DNA from 3 places in the Staphylococcus sp. Marseille-Q1834 genome. Region 3 is predicted to be linked to each of the others. Evidence: riboswitches for the same ligand, from Rfam matches in the RefSeq annotation. Region 3 holds a riboswitch; each other region holds the start of a gene.
What was found. A riboswitch is a leader RNA that binds a small molecule or an ion and turns the genes downstream of it on or off. The one in region 3 is predicted to bind S-adenosylmethionine.
Positions count from the first base shown of each region.

Region 1: it holds a riboswitch for S-adenosylmethionine, as region 3 does, so the genes downstream of both, metK (methionine adenosyltransferase) here and LIX58_RS01570 (methionine ABC transporter ATP-binding protein) in region 3, are expected to answer to the same signal.
Region 2: it holds a riboswitch for S-adenosylmethionine, as region 3 does, so the genes downstream of both, LIX58_RS06155 (MetQ/NlpA family ABC transporter substrate-binding protein) here and LIX58_RS01570 (methionine ABC transporter ATP-binding protein) in region 3, are expected to answer to the same signal.

Region 1 covers NZ_CAKASN010000002.1:574,929-582,063, reverse strand. Annotated here, with positions in the region: gene ytkD (RNA deprotection pyrophosphohydrolase) at 1-189, shown strand, start outside; gene LIX58_RS11935 (alpha/beta hydrolase family protein) at 194-961, shown strand; gene pckA (phosphoenolpyruvate carboxykinase (ATP)) at 1,008-2,600, opposite strand; SAM riboswitch class I at 2,765-2,876, shown strand; gene metK (methionine adenosyltransferase) at 2,993-4,189, shown strand; gene LIX58_RS11920 (NERD domain-containing protein) at 4,347-5,255, shown strand; gene LIX58_RS11915 (aldo/keto reductase) at 5,504-6,340, shown strand; gene crcB (fluoride efflux transporter CrcB) at 6,414-6,767, opposite strand; gene crcB (fluoride efflux transporter CrcB) at 6,764-7,129, opposite strand.
Region 2 covers NZ_CAKASN010000001.1:1,249,464-1,256,598, reverse strand. Annotated here, with positions in the region: gene alsS (acetolactate synthase AlsS) at 1-350, opposite strand, end outside; gene LIX58_RS06165 (APC family permease) at 1,105-2,556, shown strand; gene LIX58_RS06160 (aspartate aminotransferase family protein) at 2,654-3,991, opposite strand; gene LIX58_RS06155 (MetQ/NlpA family ABC transporter substrate-binding protein) at 4,366-5,181, opposite strand; SAM riboswitch class I at 5,294-5,400, opposite strand; gene LIX58_RS06150 (hypothetical protein) at 5,546-5,971, shown strand; gene LIX58_RS06145 (LPXTG cell wall anchor domain-containing protein) at 6,148-6,774, shown strand; gene LIX58_RS06140 (putative glycoside hydrolase) at 6,827-7,135, opposite strand, start outside.
Region 3 covers NZ_CAKASN010000001.1:300,861-307,995, reverse strand. Annotated here, with positions in the region: gene LIX58_RS01615 (GNAT family N-acetyltransferase) at 1-192, opposite strand, end outside; gene LIX58_RS01610 (organic hydroperoxide resistance protein) at 454-876, opposite strand; gene aroD (type I 3-dehydroquinate dehydratase) at 1,050-1,775, shown strand; gene LIX58_RS01600 (nitroreductase) at 1,846-2,385, shown strand; gene LIX58_RS01595 (thioredoxin family protein) at 2,483-2,806, opposite strand; gene LIX58_RS01590 (arsenate reductase family protein) at 2,952-3,305, shown strand; gene gcvH (glycine cleavage system protein GcvH) at 3,462-3,842, shown strand; gene LIX58_RS01580 (toprim domain-containing protein) at 4,108-4,494, shown strand; gene LIX58_RS01575 (thioredoxin family protein) at 4,487-4,783, shown strand; SAM riboswitch class I at 4,841-4,947, shown strand; gene LIX58_RS01570 (methionine ABC transporter ATP-binding protein) at 5,030-6,055, shown strand; gene LIX58_RS01565 (methionine ABC transporter permease) at 6,048-6,743, shown strand; gene LIX58_RS01560 (MetQ/NlpA family ABC transporter substrate-binding protein) at 6,764-7,135, shown strand, end outside.

The sequences.
Region 1 (7,135 bases), on a different contig from region 3:
GCTAAAGATGTTTATGTCATTGATGTCAAAGAGATTCAAAATAAAAATGACTACTTAGAAACTAAGGGTCCAGAGCTATTTAAGCGTATTGATGATATTTCTGAAGCGTATCAAAGTTATTTAATTCAAGATGACGCTATTCTCAAATGTTTGGAGAGGGTGATTGAGCTTGGGTATTATAGCTACTAAAAAAATGCCGATTGAATCACACACGCACCGTTTTGAAGAGATAACGTATGAGGTTAATCATCTTAAAGTCAAAGCCTTACAAATGACGCCTTACAATGAGCATGTAGAACGTATAGTGATATATCTACGTGGAGGCAAGGGGCAAGTTGGACGTGTACGTGCTGCGAGATTGATGCAGTTTGCGAATTTAAATACATTAGTTGTAGGACCATATTATAGAGGAAGTAATGGTAGTGAAGGTCGAGATGAATTTTGTCGTGCAGATTTAAACGACGTGACAGAACTCGTGCACATTTTAAAAAAGAAATATCCAAAGGCTTATGTACATATGATTGGATTCTCAAGAGGGGGACTTCAAGGGTTGCTAACTTTCCAAGATTATCCAGTTGATAGTTATATTGCATGGGGTGGCGTCTCTGATGTGCGATTAATGTATGAAGAACGAGTAGATTTGCGTGGCATGTTGAGACGGATGGTTGGTCATCCGAAGAAAGATAAAGACGAGTATGAGAAACGTGATGCACTCAAATCAATTGATAGTACGAGCCCACCAATATTGATTGTACATGGAGGCAAAGATTGGCAGGTTGGCATTCATCAAGGTTATTACTTGGAAGAACAGTTGCAGAAAAAGGAGGCTCTGTACGATACATTCTATCAATTAGAAGAAGGTCATGTGCCACGCCCTAAAGCAATGAAAGAAGCGTTGAATTATATTCATGATTGGATGAAAAAAATTGAAGAACAAAAAGAAAATGCCCAGTCTCACTGATACATCATCAAGATGTCAGTGGAGTGGGCATTTTCCTATTTAATAATTATTTATTGAATCCGCCAGTTTCAGCAATTTCTTTAACTTCCGGACCGAATTTTTTGAAGTTATCTTCAAAGCGTTTAATTAAATCATCAGCTTGAGCACGATATTTATCTGAATCGCTCCATGCGTTGATTGGATTTAAGATTGTTTTAGGTACGTCTTCCATTTCAGTAGGAATGCTTAAGCCGAATTTTTCATCTTTAATGAATTCAGCATTTTTTAATTTACCAGTAATAGCTTGGTCAACCATGTAGCGTGTATAGTGTAAGCTAATACGACGTCCTACACCGTATTTACCGCCAGTCCATCCTGTGTTTACTAAATAAACATCTACATCATGCTCATCGATTAATTTACCTAATAAATTAGCATATTTAATAGGGTTTAATGGTAAGAATGGTGCACCGAAGCATGTTGAGAATGATGGTTCAGGTTCTGTTACACCGCGTTCTGTACCAGCTAGTTTAGAAGTGAAACCACTTAAGAAATGATACATTGCTTGTGATTTAGATAATTTAGCAATTGGAGGAAGTACTCCGAATGCATCTGCAGTTAAGAAGATAATCGTATTAGGATGTGCTGCTTTTGAAGGTAACACAATATTATCGATATGGTGAATAGGGTAAGCTGCACGTGTATTTTCAGTATTAGTGTTATCGTCGAAATCTACACGACCGCGTTCATCAACTACAGTATTTTCTAGAATTGTACCATATTCAATAGCATTGAAGATTTGAGGTTCTTTTTCTTTTGAAAGGTTAATTGCTTTAGCATAGCATCCACCTTCAATATTGAAGACACCATTTTTATTCCAACCATGTTCATCATCACCGATTAATTTACGGTCAGGTGCAGCAGATAACGTTGTTTTACCAGTTCCTGATAAACCGAAGAATAAAGCTACATCGCCTTTGTCACCTACGTTTGCAGAGCAGTGCATACTCATAATGTCTTGCATTGGTAATAAGTAGTTCATTACTGAGAAGATTCCTTTTTTCATTTCCCCAGCGTATTCAGTACCACCGATTAAAATTGTTTTATGTTTGAATGAAATAATAACAAATGTTTCTGACTTAGTGCCATCTACTTCTGGATCTGCTTTGAAATGAGGTGCTGAAACAATTGTGAAGTTTGGCTTAATATTTTTAGCTTCTTCAACTGATTCAGGTCTAATAAACATGTTTTGTGCAAATAGGTTATGCCATGCTAATTCATTGATAACCGTTAGTTTAAGTTGAGTATCTTTGTCGCTTCCAGCATAGCCGTTGAAAACGTAAAGTTCATCTTTTTTTTCAAGATAGTCTAAAACTTTATTATAGAGATTTAAGAAGGTTTCTTCATCAATAGGTTGGTTAATATCTCCCCAGTGGATATTATCTTTATAAGAAGGTTCAGTTACGATGAATTTATCTTTAGGAGAACGTCCAGTATATTTACCTGTACTTGCATTGATTGCTCCTAGTTCAGTTAATTCGCCCTCGTTATTATCTAAAATCTTGTTGTAAAGTTGTGTAGTAGAAAGTTGAAACAGTGAGCTTTCTTTCTCTAACAAATGTTTAATTTTAGGTGTTTCGCTGTATGTATCTACTGACATACCCAATCCCTCCAGCATCAATTTATTGAAATATTTCGTGTAAGCCTTTACATTAAATTAGTATAACATATTGCCTTATTTATTCCACCTGGAAAAGACAAAAACTTTTAAAAATCGAAATTGACATTGATGAGGGGATTCGGTAGTATAGTTAGTAACGGATTCTCTTATCCTGAGTGGTGGAGGGACATGGACCCAATGAAACCCAGCAACCTCTTTTTAACAAAAGAAAGGTGCCAAACCGTTTGCAGACATATATGGTCTGAACGATAAGAGCGAATGGACGTTTAAGAGCCTTCTCTCTATCTTTTATAGTGAAGAGGGCTCTTTTATTTTGAGCTCACAATTTGAAAGAGAATTTTCGTAAATTTAAATAATAAAAGGAGCAAAACATGACTTATAATAAACGTTTATTTACTTCAGAATCAGTGACTGAAGGCCACCCTGATAAGATCGCTGACCAAGTTTCTGATGCCATTTTAGACGAAATCTTAAAAGATGATCCAAATGCACGTGTCGCTTGTGAAACGACAGTGACAACAGGTATGGCTTTAATTGCAGGAGAAATTTCAACTTCTACATATGTAGATATCCCTAAAGTTGTACGCGAAACAATTAAAAATATTGGTTATACACGCGCAAAATATGGTTATGATTATCAAACAATGGCAGTATTAACTGCAATTGATGAACAATCTCCAGACATTGCACAAGGTGTAGATAAAGCATTAGAGTACCGTGAAGATATTTCAGAAGAAGAAATTGAAGCAACTGGTGCAGGAGACCAAGGTTTAATGTTTGGTTACGCTACAAATGAAACTGAAACATATATGCCTTTACCAATCTTCTTATCTCATCAACTTGCTAAACGTCTATCAGATGTACGTAAGGATGGTATTTTAGATTACTTACGTCCTGACGGTAAAGTTCAAGTAACTGTAGAATATGATGAAGATGACAAACCTAAACGTATCGATACAATCGTTGTATCATCTCAACATGCTGATGATATTGAATTAGAACAAATTCAAAGTGATATTAAAGAACATGTCATTTATCCTACGGTACCAGAAGGCTTAATTGATGACGAAACTAAATTCTTTATTAATCCAACAGGTCGTTTCGTAATCGGTGGACCTCAAGGTGACGCTGGTTTAACAGGACGTAAAATTATCGTAGATACGTACGGTGGTTATGCGCGTCATGGTGGCGGTTGCTTTAGTGGTAAGGACCCAACTAAAGTAGACCGTTCAGCAGCATATGCAGCAAGATATGTAGCTAAAAATATTGTCGCAGCTGAGTTAGCTGATCAATGTGAAGTTCAATTAGCTTACGCAATTGGTGTAGCTGAACCAGTTTCGATTTCTATTGATACATTTAATACTGGTAAAGTATCAGAAGCACAATTAGTTGAAGCGGTTAGAGCACACTTTGACTTAAGACCAGCGGGCATTATTAAAATGTTAGACTTAAAACAACCAATTTATAAACAAACAGCAGCTTATGGTCACTTTGGACGTACTGATGTCCTATTACCATGGGAGAAATTAGACAAAGTTAATGTCTTAAAAGATGCTGTACAAGCATAATTACCTCTATACAAAATTTGATGTTTTATATCGAAATTATTAATCATTTCTATTATAATTAGGACTATTGATAGTAAAGAAGTAAGCTTGTCGATAAAGTAATTTTAAGTATAATGACTGAAAGAAATTGTCTACAGTCTGAAGGAGCGTTGTTTTAATGAATTCATTTGGACCAATAGAAATTGGTTTAATTGCAGCAATTGTTGTAGCAATCATTTGTTTAATATTATTCTTAGTTACCTTGAAAAGTAAAAATAATATCAAACAGAATACGAAAGAAGAATACAGTCTTAAAGAAAAGCAAATGCTTGAGTCGCATGAAGAGGCTTTAGAAAAAGAGCGTATCGAAAACAAGAAACAAGTTACTCGACAAAAAGAAGATTTCGATGCCACAATTAGCGGAAAAAATCGTGAAATTGATGCTTTAAAACTTTTCTCTAAAAATACAAGTGAATATGTAACGGACATGCGATTAATTGGTATTCGTGACCGATTAGTGAATGAGAAGCGTATTCGACGTGATGATATGCATATTATGGCGAATATCTTTTTACCAAGTAATGAGTTTAATGATATTCAACGCATTAGTCATTTAGTATTAACACGTACTGGTCTTTATATTATTGACTCTCAATTGTTAAAAGGGCATGTTTACAATGGTATTAGTGGTAATCAATTCCAAGAGTTACCTATGATGGAACAAGTGTTTAACACACTTGATTTAGATCCGAAATCACCTCAAACATTGGTGTTAGATCAGAATGATGACAAATCTTCTTTATCATTTGTAAATTACTCAGACCAGCTTGAAGCAATTGAAAAGTTAGCGACTGATTTACAAACACAATTAGGTACGAAATATACGCCAACGTCTATTATGTATTTCAATCCTAAACATGATGGAGATGTAACGATTTCAAATTATGCACAAAGTTCAAGTGTTAAAGTTTTAGTAGGTCCTGAACAATTAGATGAGTTCTTTAATAAATTTGTGTTCCATGGACGAATTCAATTTAATGTTGAAGAGTTACAATCTATTATGGATAAAATTGAAACATTTAATTAATGCTTAAACGCTAGGAAGATTATTCTTTCTAGCGTTTTTTCATGCCTGTAGTTCTGTAAAGAAATTCTAACCTAAGTGTGTTGATATTCATTTTAATAATGCTTTAAATACTCTTGTTTGAGTCACATTATTATTAATGTCATGTTTGTGTATTAATGTGAGAGATTTTAGGGAATAAAATAATATCATCATATACATCATACATGTTATAAATAAATCATATGATAAATAGTGGGAGGGTCTATAAAATGGAAACAATTGAGTTTTATAATGGACATCACATGCCTAAATTAGGTCTAGGTACATTTAGAGTTGAAAATGATGAAACGTGTAAAGAAGCAGTGAAACATGCAATTGAATCAGGCTATCGTAGTATTGATACAGCTAAAGTGTATGGGAACGAAGAACAAGTAGGTATAGGTATTAAAGAAGGACTTGAAGCGGCTGGTTTAAGTCGTGAAGATATCTTTGTCACATCTAAATTATATTTTGAAGATTTTGGTCGCGAAAATGTAGCTCAAGCTTATGATACAAGTATTAAAAAATTAGGTCTTGATTATTTAGACTTATATTTAGTGCACTGGCCAGGTACGAATGAAGCAGTGATGATTGATACGTGGAAAGGTATGGAAGATTTATATAAAGATAGCAAAGTAAAAAATATAGGTGTAAGTAACTTTCAACCAGAACATCTTGAAGCTTTACTAGCTCAAGTATCAATTAAGCCTGTAATCAATCAAGTTGAATTTCATCCTTATTTTACGCAAAATGAATTGAGAAAATATTTAGATGCACAAAAAATTTATATGGAATCATGGTCACCATTAATGAATGCTCAAATTCTAAATGATGAAACTTTAATTGAGATTGGTAAAGAAGTAGGTAAATCACCAGCACAAGTTATTATTCGTTGGAACATTCAACATGGAGTGATTGTGATTCCTAAATCAATTACACCTAGTCGAATTGAAGAAAATATTAATGTGTTTGATTTTGAATTGTCTGAAGATCAAATGAATCGCATTGATCAATTAAATAAAGATAAAAGGGTAGGACCAGATCCTAATACATTTGAAGGACATTAATACAAAAATAGCTATTCATTGACCGCTTCTTCATGGTCAATGAATAGCATTTATTTTTAAAAAGATTATAGGACTAAAGAATATAACCTAGGTAACAAGCTAAAAATCCTATAATAAATTGTAAAATTGTGTAACTAATAATATGTAATGGTTTAAACTTAGGTGTTATAAAATTGACCAGCTCATAGGATAATGTTGAAAAAGTCGTTAAGCCGCCTAAAAAACCAGTTGAGAAGAATAAGCTGAACGATGGATGATTAAGTGTCACACCTAACGTTAATCCTATTAAAAAACTTCCAATAATATTCACTATTAGTGTCGCTATGGGTAATGGTGAAGGCCATTTACTTTTCGTAAAGTCTGTTAACCAAGCTCTTACTACTGCGCCTAAACCACCACCCAGCATAATTAATAAGCCATTAATCATTGGGTACGACCTCCTAATTTTACGCCTATCCCACACAATAAAATTCCTGCTATATAACTAACTAAAGCGTAAGTTAATAATAATATAAAGGAATGATGGTGAAACATTTTTACAAGTTCTAATTGGAACGTTGAAAAAGTCGTTAAGGCACCTAAAAATCCAGTTGTTAGTCCTTTCTTGAACTTAGGATGGTCTTTAAAATATTGAATGGCTATAGTAGAAAGGTATCCCATGAGAAATGCACCAACTAAATTGGCTACTAACGTACCTATAGGAAATGCCATGCCATTATTTATATAAGATATAAAATATCTAAGTAATGCACCAACCATTCCACCGATAAAGACAAAAATATATTGCATGAACTT
Region 2 (7,135 bases), 950 kb from region 3:
ACCGCTTGATGAGTTAAACGTAATAAATCATTTCGTTTAACTTGACCACCAATTGCAAGCACAGGGTCACCTTCTGAAGTCGCTGTTAATAATCCTGTAGTCAAGTTACTAACCCCAGGACCACTTGTTACTAACGCTACACCTGGTTTACCTGTAATACGTCCTACACCTTGCGCCATCATAGCAGCATTTTGTTCGTGACGTGTAACGATAAGTTCTGGACCATCATCTTCTAATGCATTGAAGAGATAGTCAATCTTAGCGCCAGGAATACCAAACACGTAATCCACATTATTATTTTTCAAAGTATCAATGACCATATCCGCAGCAGAATAATTTTTTTTAGTCATTTATATTCATATCCTTTCACATAACCTTTTAGTTTTATATAAAAAAGAAGCCACATACACATGTCTATTTTTTAAGGGAAAAAGAGGGAAAGACTTAGTCACATGTTGATTGCGGCTTCTTTTTATTTAAGTTACTTCATTATTTCAATGTTGCATTGTAATCTCAGTTAAATAAACATATACAAATGTGAGATGGGAGTCTTCTATTTTATATGTCGTCTTGTGTAAACAATTCACTTCTATATAGTGACTATTGCCTCTTACAACCTTTTAGGGGAATGATTGTAACACACATGAATAGAAACATTTGAATATGATGTAACTTCATTACGTTTTTTATTATAGTACGCTTTGAGTTATTAATAAAATACATATTTTCGATAGAAACCATTCCATTTCGGAATAGGCCAACTAACTTTAAACAATTTATGAGTCTTTTTACACTTTAAAAGGTCTAATTACTTGACTTATCGGTCATTATTTGAGAGCGATAAGGGACAACAATTCTACTTTTTATCTTTTTGGTGTTATTTTATACTTTTTTATTGTTTTTATTTCTTTCATATCTGATATAATCAAGTCTATCATTTAAAATTTTCTTGTTAGGCTAAATCATTTTATAAAAAGTAAGAAAACTTAAAATTTTCAGAAATTTTAGACAAAATATTGAGTTTTTGTGCTATGATATTAAATGTCAATTAATCAACAAGTTATTAAATAGAGAGAATAAAATATTCAGTGGAGGTTCATCATTATGCCCAGTGTTTTCAAAAAATTTACCAGAAAAGAAGATCCCACTATCTATCAAAGTAAAGATGGACACTTAAAACGTACTTTACGCGTTCGAGATTTTCTTGCATTAGGTGTAGGTACTATTGTATCAACAGCTATCTTCACTCTACCTGGAGTTGTAGCTGCTGAACATGCAGGACCTGCAGTATCATTATCATTCTTATTAGCTGCTATCGTAGCTGGTTTAGTAGCTTTCTCATATGCAGAAATGGCGTCAACTATGCCATTTGCTGGTTCAGCTTATTCATGGATTAACGTTTTATTTGGAGAATTTGCTGGATGGGTAGCCGGTTGGGCGCTTCTAGCCGAGTACTTTATTGCCGTCGCCTTTGTAGCTTCCGGTTTTTCCGCAAACTTACGCGGGCTTATTTCACCATTAGGTATTGTCTTACCTAAATCATTGTCTAATCCTTTTGGTGCTGACGGAGGCGTGATTGATATTATCGCAGCACTCGTGATTATCATTACAGCGGTTATTTTATCTCGTGGTGTGACAGAAGCAGCACGTGTGGAAAATGTTTTAGTTATTTTAAAAGTATTTGCAATTGTTTTATTCGTTATCGTTGGTTTAACAGCTATCCATGCTTCAAACTATGTCCCATTTATTCCTGAACATAAAGTGACAGAAAACGGTGACTTCGGTGGATGGCAAGGTATTTATGCTGGGGTTTCAATGATCTTCTTAGCATATATCGGATTTGACTCAATCGCTGCAAACTCTGCAGAAGCAATCAATCCAGAGAAAACAATGCCTCGTGGTATCCTAGGTTCTTTAGCAGTTGCGGTAGTATTATTCGTAGCCGTAGCATTAGTATTAGTAGGTATGTTCCACTATTCTAGATACGCTGGTAACGCTGAACCTGTAGGTTGGGCATTACGTCAAAGTGGACACGTTATTATCGCTGAAGTTATCCAAGCGATTTCAGTTATTGGTATGTTTACTGCCTTAATCGGTATGATGTTAGCTGGTTCACGTTTACTTTATTCATTTGGACGTGACGGCTTATTACCACCTTGGTTATCAAAATTAAATCACAATCATTTACCAAACAGAGCACTTTTAATCTTAACAATTATTGGTGTATTAATTGGTTCAATGTTCCCATTCGCATTCTTAGCACAATTAATTTCAGCAGGTACATTAGTAGCATTCATGTTCGTATCACTTGCAATGTATAGCCTAAGAAAACGCGAAGGTAAAGACTTACCAGTACCAGCATTTAAAGTACCAGGTTTCCCAGTATTACCGGTTATCACATTTATTCTTGTTGTACTTGTATTCTGGGGCTTAAGCTTCGATGCTAAACTTTATACTTTAATTTGGTTCCTTGTAGGTATAGTGATTTACACATTCTATGGTGTAAGACACTCTAAGAAAAATGAAGAGAAAGATTACGTAGTACCTAAAGATTAATATCATTTTAAAACGGTAGGCATTTCGCCTACCGTTATTTATATATAAAAGCCTATCTCTAAATTTGAGATAGGCTTTTGTACTGTCTTAGGGCCACTTACCAGCCTTGACCTTCGATACTATAATTATCTAATTGTCCTTCTTCCAATGCTTGTAGTGCTGCTTCAATTACATCTAAAGCATGGTCAAGTTGTTCGTACGTAATAACTAATGGCGGTTGGAAACGTAGTACATTCCCTGCTACTGCGATAATCACGACACCATGGTCAAAACAGTAATTGCAGATTTTCAATGCTTCTTCAGAGGCTCTTGTCTTCGCTTGTTTATCTGACACAATGTCGATGCCAATCGATAAACCAATGCCTCGTTCATCGCCTACGTAATGATATTTCTCTACCCATTGATTCATGCGCTGACGTACGTGGTGTCCCTTTTCAGAAGCAGCAGTTAGTAAATCATCTTCTTCAATCATCCCTATTGTAGCTAAAGCCGCTTCGCAACTTACCGGATTTGCACCGGTTGTAAACAAGTGAGCTGGAGCTTCAAGACTTTCGATGATTTCTTTGCGTCCCACAATAGCTGACATTGGTAAACCGCCAGCCAATGACTTACCAAACGTAATTAAATCCGGTGTAAAGTTGAAATGATCGACAGAACTCCAAGTTCCTGTACGACCAAGACCTTGTTGAATATCGTCTACCACTAGTAAAATACCATGTTCGTGACATAAAGCTTCAAGTGCTTCGAAATAACCTTCTACCGGTTCTAATAAACCACCATCACCTTGAATCGTTTCAACAACGATACAAGCCACTTCTTCAGCCGGCACATACTTCGCAAACATTTCTTTAAGTGGCGCAAGGTATTCTTCGATGGTATTCGCATGAGGTTGTTCATACATCCCTCTATATTTATCTGGAAAAGGAATATGGTAAAAGCCATTAAGCAATGGTCCATAGTGTTTACGCATATTCAAACTAATCGCTGACATAGAGAGTGAGCCAAACGTTGACCCATGATACGCATTTGTAAAGCTAATGATATAGGGGCGTCCTGTGTACGCGCGTGCAAATTTAATAATTCCATCATTTGCATCTGAGCCGCTTAATCCAAATGTGACACGCTTCTCATAATCCCCTGGCGCAATCTCACACAATTTTTTAGATAACTTAACGGCTGGTTCATGGTACATGTTAGCAGGCGTATAATGAATAAACTTATCTACCTGTTTCTTAATCGCATCAGTAACGCGTTTCGGTGCATGCCCTACATTTTGAGAACTGGCACTTGAAAGTAAATCAATGTACGCTTTCCCATCCACATCAACTAATGTTGCCCCGTATCCATGATCAATCGCTAACGGGTAATATTTTATTCTCCCAGATGTTGCAAAATATCGTCCGTCTTCTTTAATTAATTCCTCTGCCTTACTCATGATTACTCATCCTCCCATAACGTGCCTTCCCTTATACATTTATTTTTTGAAAAGTTTTGGCCCTCGCAATAAACTTCATTTAATAATAGTAATCAATATCTTACTAATAATTATCAGATTTGTAAATATTTTCTGAATATTTAAAATATAAAAAGTTTTGAAGAGAGTGGAGATAATGAATATAAATGACTCAACAGCTTTCTTTAAGACAAGACCTTAGATACCAAGTTCGACTAAACTTTCTTGTGGTAAATTTATATTCGAATAGATAAATAATTAGCATTAATTCTCGAAAGAATTGTACAACCAATCAATAAATGCATTCAAAAAATGACCCACAAAGCAGTAGCTTTGAGAGTCATTTCTATAAATAATTATTTGCTATCATATGGAATTACATCGTCTCCATATTCTTTTTTAATATAATCTTTTATTTCTTTCGATTGCATTACTTTTAACAATTCTTGGAACTTTTTATCTTTTTTATGCCCTTCTTGTACAGCAATAATATTAGCAAACGGAGATGATTTACCTTCCATAACAATCGCGTCTTTAGATGGTTTCAAACCATTATCGATGGCATAGTTAGAATTCATAATCACTGCTGCTCCTTCGCCATTTTTGTATGTCTTAGGTAAAAATTCAGCACCTTGCTGATGATTAAATTTTAAATTCTTTTTATTTTCAGCAATATCTTCAAACTTTGCATCTTCAATTTTGACACCTTTTTTCAACTTAATGAGACCTTCGTCTACAAAGAATGATAAAAATCGTCCTTCTTCCGCTGGGTTATTTGAAACATAAATCGTTGAACCTTCAGGAATATCTTTCAGTTTTTTGTATTTTTTACTGTATACACCCATAGGTGTTGTAAATACTTTACCTAATTCTTCTATTTTATATCCATGACTTTTCCTTTCAGCTTTTAAATAAGGCACATGTTGGAAGAAATTCGCATCTACATCACCTTTATCTAATAATTTATTTGGCACTTTATAATCATTTACTTCTTTAACTTCTAAATCATAACCTTTTTTCTTTAATTGTTCTTTTGCTTTCTTCAACACATCTCCATGTGGTGCAGGTGAAGCAGCAACCGTGATTTTTTTATTATCCTCTTTATCTTTGCCACATCCTGCTAATACAATAACTAAAACTAAAATACTTATCACACTTAACCATTTTTTCATGTATATCGACACCTCTTTTTTAATAATGATTCAATTACACCTCAACTCTTAAATAGTTAGAAGACATAAAAAAATACTTTCTATTATTTAAGAGAAAGTATCGATACACTTTCTCTCATCTCTTAAAGTATTGTTTACTTTATGTGAATTAGCACCATTTCGTTAAACGACGGTTGCTGGGCTTCTTAGGGCACATCCCTCCACCACTCTTGATAAGAGTTAATAAGTCTTATTGAATTGTTATCATATTAGCATTGGATAGCATTTAGGTCAATATTTTTCTAAACATTCTAAATTTTTAAAATGTGTGATTTACTTTGCCATAGGGAATAGCTTGGTAAACACATTTGAAGGATGGATGATTATGGTACGGTATGGCTACCACTTTCTTAGTGCATTGCTTATTAGCGTTTTATTATTACTGATCATGTTTATTATGGATGTATTAGTACAGTCGACTCATTTAACTTTATTGCTAATTAATATAGATTTTCTTGCAGATCCTAGCAAAACACCATTAATTCTTGAATTATTGATTCATGTATTCATCGGTTTTATCATTTATATTATTTTCTTAGCGATTTATCATATTTCTAAACCGTTTTATAGAATCAGTTATTTCTTATTATTGATTGTTTTTGCAGTATTATATCCCCTATTAATTGTTATGGCTCAACGCTCATTTTTCCACTTTAGTTGGGGTGAATATGGATTATGGATGATTGCGCACTTGATTTTTACAGTTTTAATGGCTTGTGCAATTCCTTACTTTTCAAAAAAGAGCTTCTAAAAAGTCATTTGAAAATCTTAAAAAAATCTTTACTATCATTAACTAATATTTACAAACTATCATTTCTTTAAATTAGATTAAAAATTCAATATTGTTTATTTTAAACCCCTATTCAATTGTTATTTCAATGCTACACTAAAGCTGTAATTGATAATAAATGAAATGGGGTTTTCATTGTGAAGAAGGTCTCTTTAATTGCATCAACTGTTTTAACAAGTACAGTATTGCTATCTGTAGCAAATCCAGCACATGCATCTGCTGCAGAAGTTGTAACGCAAGATAATGCCCAACAAGTTGCAACTACGGCGATGTCAAACAGTGGAGGCAACCCTAATTTACAAAACTTCAAAAAAGCAGTAGATAAAGGCGATTACTTTGAAATCGTTAGTCAAAATAAATTAAATGCTGGTAATGGTGTTTACAGAGTTTATAAGAATGGTGAAGTTGACTATAAAAATGATAAATATAGTCAATTTAGTAGACTTCAAGATGAGGAAACACATGCAGAACATGGTATAGCTAAAGCAGCTGAAGTAGAACCTCAACATAAAAAAGCACCGAAAGTCGCTTCAGTAGATTGTGCACGCGAGCTCAACGCGTATTATGTGGGAAATGTAGATTCTTCAGAAGTACCTTCTGTAAAACAAATCAAAGCACATAAATCAAAGCAGCATGCCTCAGATAAATCTTTACCTCAAACAGGTGAAGCGCAACATGAACCAACAAGTCAAATATTCGGTGGCTTATTCCTTTTATTAGGAAGCGCCTTTATGATTAATAGAAGAAATAAAAAAGCGTCATAATATAAAAAGTTACGCCTTTCAACCTATAGTGTTGAAAGGCGTAATTTTATTATTATTGATTATCTTGATTGTTTTGTTTGTCTTTGTTGTTATCTTGGCTATTTTTATTATCAGAACCTTTATTATTATCGTTTGATTCTTGTTCTACACCTTCAGGATCTTGATCTTTCGCATTACCTTTTTCAGGGTTATAGTTAGCGCCTTCAGTGTATTCATTACCAGCGTTCCATAATAAGAATTCATTTACACCATTATCTTTCAATGCTTGTACTTGGTCTGAGACTTGCTTAGCATCGTAATCGATATAATTACCATTACCTAAATATGAAGCAGTGAAATCTTGAATCCATGGACGAGAAAT
Region 3 (7,135 bases):
AGCTAGTTCGTTATTTTTAAATATGCCAAAAATATTCCAATATTCATCATTTGAAGAGAGGATATTAAGTAGATAATCGTCTGAAACATGTTGGTGATAAAGCTGATCCCAAGAAAATGTATAGGCATTATTTGCTAATAGTGCTTTATAAATTTCTAAATCTTCAGTATTAAGTATCCGAATATTAGCCATTATATCCTCCTCATAAATCATATAAAAACTTTTAATAATATAATTTGATAATAAAGTAATATTTAAAAACACGCAATCTAATTTTTAGTGACAAGTTTTTATATTTGAAAATAGTAAAAAAATAATAAATATTTTGAGGATATAATGCGTTTTAACGAGACCAAATAAACTTTTGTTCAAAAAAGAGTAGAATGATGTACTCAATATACATCATTCTACTCTATTAAAATTTATGTTTTATTTTTTTAATGACTATTGAAATTAGTCTACAACTTGAACGTTTAAGTCAACATCTACGTTACCTTTTACTGCTTTTGAGTAAGGGCAGAATTCATGTGCTTCTTGTAGATATTTTTCAGCGTCTTCTTGTGATAATACGTTTTTAACTTTTGCATCGATAGATACGCCTAATTTTGGACTTTCAGCATTAGGATCATCTTCTAAACGTACTGTTAATGTTACTTCAGGTTCAGCATCGCGAACTTTGTTTTGTTTTAAGATAAGATCGAATGCACCATTGAAGCATGAAGCATAACCAGCTGCGAATAATTGTTCAGGGTTAGTTGCGTTTCCGTCCGCTTGTTGTGGTGGTAATACATCTACATTAATTGCATTATCGTCAGTGTGAACATGTCCTTTACGTCCACCAACGTTTGTTGCTTTAGTTTCATATTGAACTGCCATTATTATTACCTCCTAAATTTCGTGTTCAATCACTGTATACCCACCTTTAAATTTTTAAATCATACATATTTAATTTTTTTGGAAAATGAAGGACCAAAAACCTCATAAGGTTGGAGTTAGAGACACAATAGTTTAAAATAAAACAAAATAATATCGAGAAAGTAGGGAGTTCCATGACAACTGTAGAAGTAGCCGCAACCATAGCACCAACAGAATTAGTAGATACCGTCACATTAGACGATTTAAACCAATATCAGAATGAGATAGATATAGTGGAATTACGTATTGATCAATGGCCAGAAAATCATATTCAATTGCTTACTAAAAATCTCGAAATACTACACAATCAAGGTGCTGATTTTAAAGTATTGGTCACATACCGCACAATTTCACAAGGAGGTAAAGGCAGCTTACCTTATGAAGCTTATATGAAGCTTTTACAAGATATTGCACATTTGGATTACTGTCACATGATTGATATTGAATGGGATAGTGATTATGATGTCATTGCTCATCGTGATTTTGTTCGTTTAGCACAAAGGAATGATAAACAAGTTGTAGTGTCGTATCATAATTTTCAAGAAACACCAGAAATAGACATACTAAAATTTACTTATTATAAAATGCATCAATTGAATCCTGATTATGTCAAAATTGCGGTTATGCCACAATGTCGAGAAGATGTTGCTACGTTATTACAAGCGATGGCTACAAGTGTAGATGCCGTTTATCCTAAGGTCATTGGTATTTCGATGTCACAGTTAGGCGTAGTTAGCCGAGTAGCACAAGGTGCCTTTGGAGGATCTGTTTCATACGGATGTTTAGGAACACCTCAAGCACCAGGACAACTACATGTGAAAACGTTGAAAGACCAATTGTCATTCTATGAAGACATGTAGCATACATTTGAATTTACTTATATAAAAGTTTATAATTGATAATAGTTATCATTATGAAGGAGCGATAATTGTGGAACTACAAGAAGCAATTTCTTCAAGAAGAAGTATTAAAAAATTTAAACATGATATGACTATTGATGATGACGCATTATTTGATGCGATTGAGAAAGCTACAGATGCTCCTAATCATGGGATGAGAGAGCCGTGGAGAGTTATCCATGTAGCAAAAGATAGATTAGGCGATATGAGTAGAGATGTGACACCATTCGCCTTTCCAAATAGTCCAGATAAACAAGAAGATCACTATAATGCAGTGACAAATCTAGGTGGGATGTTAGTACTAGTATTAAAGACGGACCCACGCCAACGTCAAAATCGTGAGAATTTCTTTGCGATGGGCGCGTATGCTCAAAACTTAATGTTACTATTATATGAAAAAGGTATTGGCACATGTTGGAAAACACCAACTTACATCTTTGAACCTAAAGTGCGTAAAGTATTAGGTATTAAAGATGATGAAGCGATTGCTGGTTTACTTTATTTAACAGATTTAGAAGTAGTACCACCAAAAGCACAACGTAAAAGTAAAAACTTAATTTCTGAGTATTAGAATAAAAAATGACGGCTGAGACAAATCAATGTCTTAGCCGTCTTAATTAATTTGGCAATAGATGACTAAATTAAAAATGTATTTTCTGTTCTAACCCTTACTTGTTAAATGTTTCTTCTAAGAATGATTCAACTTGTTCTGGTGATTTCGCATTAGCTGAATGTAAGTGTGCAAGTTTATTGCCATTTTCAAATACTAATAAACTTGGGATGCCCATTACTTCATTATCAGCAGCTACATCTTCAAGTTCATCACGATTGACTGTAAACCATTCATATTGGTTATATTTCTCGACGATTGGATCAATCCACATGTCCATTGCTTTACAATCAGGACACCAACCTGCTTCGAATTTCACGATAACGGGTTGGTCACTTTGGATTGTAGATTTAAATTCGTCTGTTGTTTGAATGCTTTTCATTTATATACGCTCCTTTTAATTAAATGCTAATTATATTATAACGAAATATTTATTTTAATCGAAAAATTAAGCTTAAAAAATATAGAGCGTTTACATAAGTTTTCTGATATATTTAGGTTAAATCAAAATAGGAGGTTACATCTGAATGATTAAATTTTATCAATATTCAAATTGTACGACTTGTAAAAAAGCAGCTAAATTTTTAGAGACACATGGCGTAAGTTACGAGCCGATTGATATTGTGCAACATACACCAACAAAAAAAGAATTTGAAGATATCATCGAAAAAACAGGTGTAGAAATTAATAAATTATTTAATACGCATGGAGCTAAATACAGAGAATTAGGCTTAAAAGATAAATTGAAAGATTTAGCTGATGACGAAAAATTAGAACTATTAGCTTCAGATGGAATGTTAGTTAAACGTCCATTAGCGATTTCAGGTGACAAAATAACTTTAGGATTTAAGGAAGATCAATATAAAGAAACTTGGCTATAACCCTTTTATGAAGTGATAATTTTTCATATTAGTTAAAATAGTTTAATTTTACAAATATTAATTCAATAAATTGTATCAACTTTTAATATTAATAGTTGAATGAAAAGTAACGGTATGGCATCATTAAATTGTAATTAATTTTAGGAGGGGATTTTCGTGGCAGTACCGAGCGAATTAAAATATTCTAAAGAACATGAATGGGTTAAAGTTGAAGGCAATACAGTAACAATTGGTATTACTGAATACGCACAAGGCGAATTAGGTGATATCGTATTCGTTGAATTACCAGACGTTGACGATGAAATCAACGAAGGGGATACTTTTGGTAGCGTAGAATCAGTTAAAACTGTTTCTGAATTATATGCACCAGTATCTGGTAAAATTGTTGAAACTAACGAAGAATTAGAAGATAGCCCTGAGTTCGTAAACGAATCACCATACGAAAAAGCATGGATGGTTAAAGTTGAACTTAGCGATGAAAGTCAATTAGACGAGTTATTAAGTGCTGATCAATATTCTGAAATGATTGGTGAATAATTAACAGGGAACTCCTTGATTTCGTATCATGGAGTTTTTTATTTTATAAAAATTAATTTACTCAAATATTAATACAATAACCCGCACTTAAAATACATATATGTAAGGGTAAGTATATACACGTTAAAATTAAATAATGATAGTTAGTGAGCCTTTCAAAAATAAATCATTCTAAATGTTAAGTCTTAGTAAAATAAGTTTAGAATTTGATTATTCTGTGAAGAAGTTAATGATTGTTTATTATCGACTTAGAAGGTGGATGAGCATGGCAATTTTAAATAAAGTTATTATTGTTGAAGGTAAATCTGATAAGAAGAGAGTACAACAAGTCATCGCTGAACCTGTCAATATTATCTGTACGCATGGTACAATGAGTATCGACAAGATAGATGATATGATCGAATCATTATATGATAAGCAAGTGTATGTACTTGCAGATTCAGATGACGAGGGTGAGAAAATTAGAAAGTGGTTCAAACGATATCTGAGCGAAAGTGAGCACATTTATGTTGATAAAACGTACTGTGAAGTCGCGCGATGTCCTAAAAACTATCTTGCTAATGTTTTGAGCAGATACGGTTTTACTGTTCGAAAGGAGAAGCGTCTCATACCTAATTTAACGACTGAAAGGTTAGTATTAATGAATGAGTAGTACAACAAAAGTAGAAGATATTAGAGAAAACTTCAAAGAAAATAAACATCTTATATTTGGGTATACGCCCATGTGTGGCACATGTAAAATTTCTGAGCGCATGCTAGACATCGCAAATGAGATTTTAAAATTGCCTATTAAAAAGATAGATTTAAATTTTCATCCAGAATTTAGCGAAGAAAATAAAATTATGTCCGTGCCTGTGTTAATGATTATGAGTAAGGATAAGGAACTAGATAGAATCTACGCATTTCAATCTGTACCTTATTTGTTAGAAAAATTAAAATAATGATTGACGAATTTATAGTGCAATGATAGGATATAAATTAATTAAATAGTGCGAAAACTCTTATCAAGAGAGGTGGAGGGATGTGCCCTATGAAGCCCGGCAACCGTCTAGACAATAGAAATGGTGCCAATTCACATAAAGTTTAACACTTTAGAAGATGAGAGAAAGATATTTCAATGCTTTCTCAACTTAACTAAAGTGGGAAAGCATTTTTTAATTACATAAAGTTTTAAGGAGGCACTTAACGTGATTGAATTAAATCAAGTAGTTAAACGCTATCACACAAAGAATAAAGATGTTCTAGCAGTTGATCACGTTGACTTAAAAATAGAATCAGGCTCAATTTTTGGAGTGATTGGATTCTCTGGTGCTGGTAAAAGTACGTTAATTAGAATGTTCAATAATCTAGAGGAACCTACATCAGGGGACATTATTATAGATGGCGACAATATTAACAAACTTTCAAAAGCAGAGTTAAGAAAAAAACGTCAAAAAGTAAGTATGGTATTCCAACATTTTAATCTATTGTGGTCACGAACTGTTTTAAAAAATATTATGTTTCCGCTTGAAATTGCTGGCGTCTCTAAAGAGAAAGCTAAGCAAAAAGCTTTGGAACTTGTTGAGCTTGTAGGCTTAAAAGGTAGAGAAAATGCTTATCCTTCAGAATTATCTGGTGGACAAAAGCAAAGAGTAGGTATCGCACGTGCATTGGCAAATGATCCAGACGTGTTATTGTGCGACGAAGCAACAAGTGCACTTGACCCACAAACTACCGATGAAATTTTAGATTTACTATTAAAAATAAAAGAGAGTCAAAATCTTACGATTGTTATCATCACTCATGAAATGCAAGTAATCAGACGTATTTGTGATGAAGTAGCTGTTATGGAAAATGGACGTGTCATTGAAAAAGGTAGAGTAAGTGAAGTCTTTGAAAATCCTCAACACGAAGTGACAAAACGCTTTGTCAAAGATGATTTAGATGATGACTTTGAAGAGTCAATTAAACATTTAGAACCATTAGATTCAGATGCTTACATTGTGAGACTTAATTTCAATGGCAACAACACTACTGAACCTATCGTGTCTTACATAACTAAAAATTTGAATATTGATATTAATATTCTTGAAGCAAATATTAAAAATACACGTGATGGTTCAATTGGATTTTTAGTTATCCATATTCCACATATTACGCATGAGGCTTTTGAAGAATTTAAAAATGATTTACATAAGCGATATGTCAATGTGGAGGTGATTAAGCATGAATAAATCATATGGTGATATTCTTCATGAAATGGTTACAATGCCTAATGTACAATGGCCAGATGTATGGCAAGCGATTTATGAAACGTTATATATGACTATCGTTTCAACAATCTTCGCGTTTATTCTAGGCTTAATCTTAGGTGTATTACTCTTCCTTTCAGCTAGAAGCAATTCTACTGGGGCAAAAATATTTTATAGCATAGTTTCATTTATTGTTAACTTATTCCGAGCAATTCCATTTATTATCTTAATCTTGTTATTAATTCCATTTACAAGTGTTCTTTTAGGAACAATAAGTGGTCCTACTGGTGCATTACCAGCCTTAATTATTGGTGCAGCACCATTCTACGCAAGATTAGTAGAAATTGCATTTAAGGAAATTGACAAAGGTGTCATCGAAGCGGCTCAATCAATGGGAGCAAACACATGGACAATTATTTGGAAAGTATTACTTCCAGAATCAATGCCAGCACTTGTATCAGGTATTACTGTTACAGCGATTGCTTTAGTTGGTTCAACTGCAATTGCCGGTGTTATTGGTGCAGGCGGTTTAGGTAACTTAGCTTACTTAACTGGTTTCACACGTAGCCAAAATGATGTCATTTTAGTTTCAACAGTCTTCATTTTAATTATTGTATTTATAATTCAATTCATTGGGGATTGGATTGCAAATAAAATTGATAAACGATAAGGGAAAAGAGGTTTGATTTAATGAAAAAACTTTTAAGTTTATTTTTAGTACTTACACTTACTGTTGTATTAGCCGCATGTGGAAATGGCGGAGGGGACAAAGATAAAAAAATCGTAGTTGGTGCTTCACCAGCTCCTCACGCTGAAATCTTAGAAAAAGCAAAACCTTTACTTAAAAAGAAAGGCTATGACTTAGAAATTAAAACAATTAACGACTACACTACACCAAACAAATTATTAGATAAAGGTGAATTAGACGCTAACTATTTCCAACACGTACCTTACTTAAAAACTGAAAGTAAAGAAAAAGGATACAAAATTGAAGATGCTGGTAAAGTTCACTTAGAACCAATGGCTGTATATTCTAAAAAATATAAAAGCTTAAAAGACCTT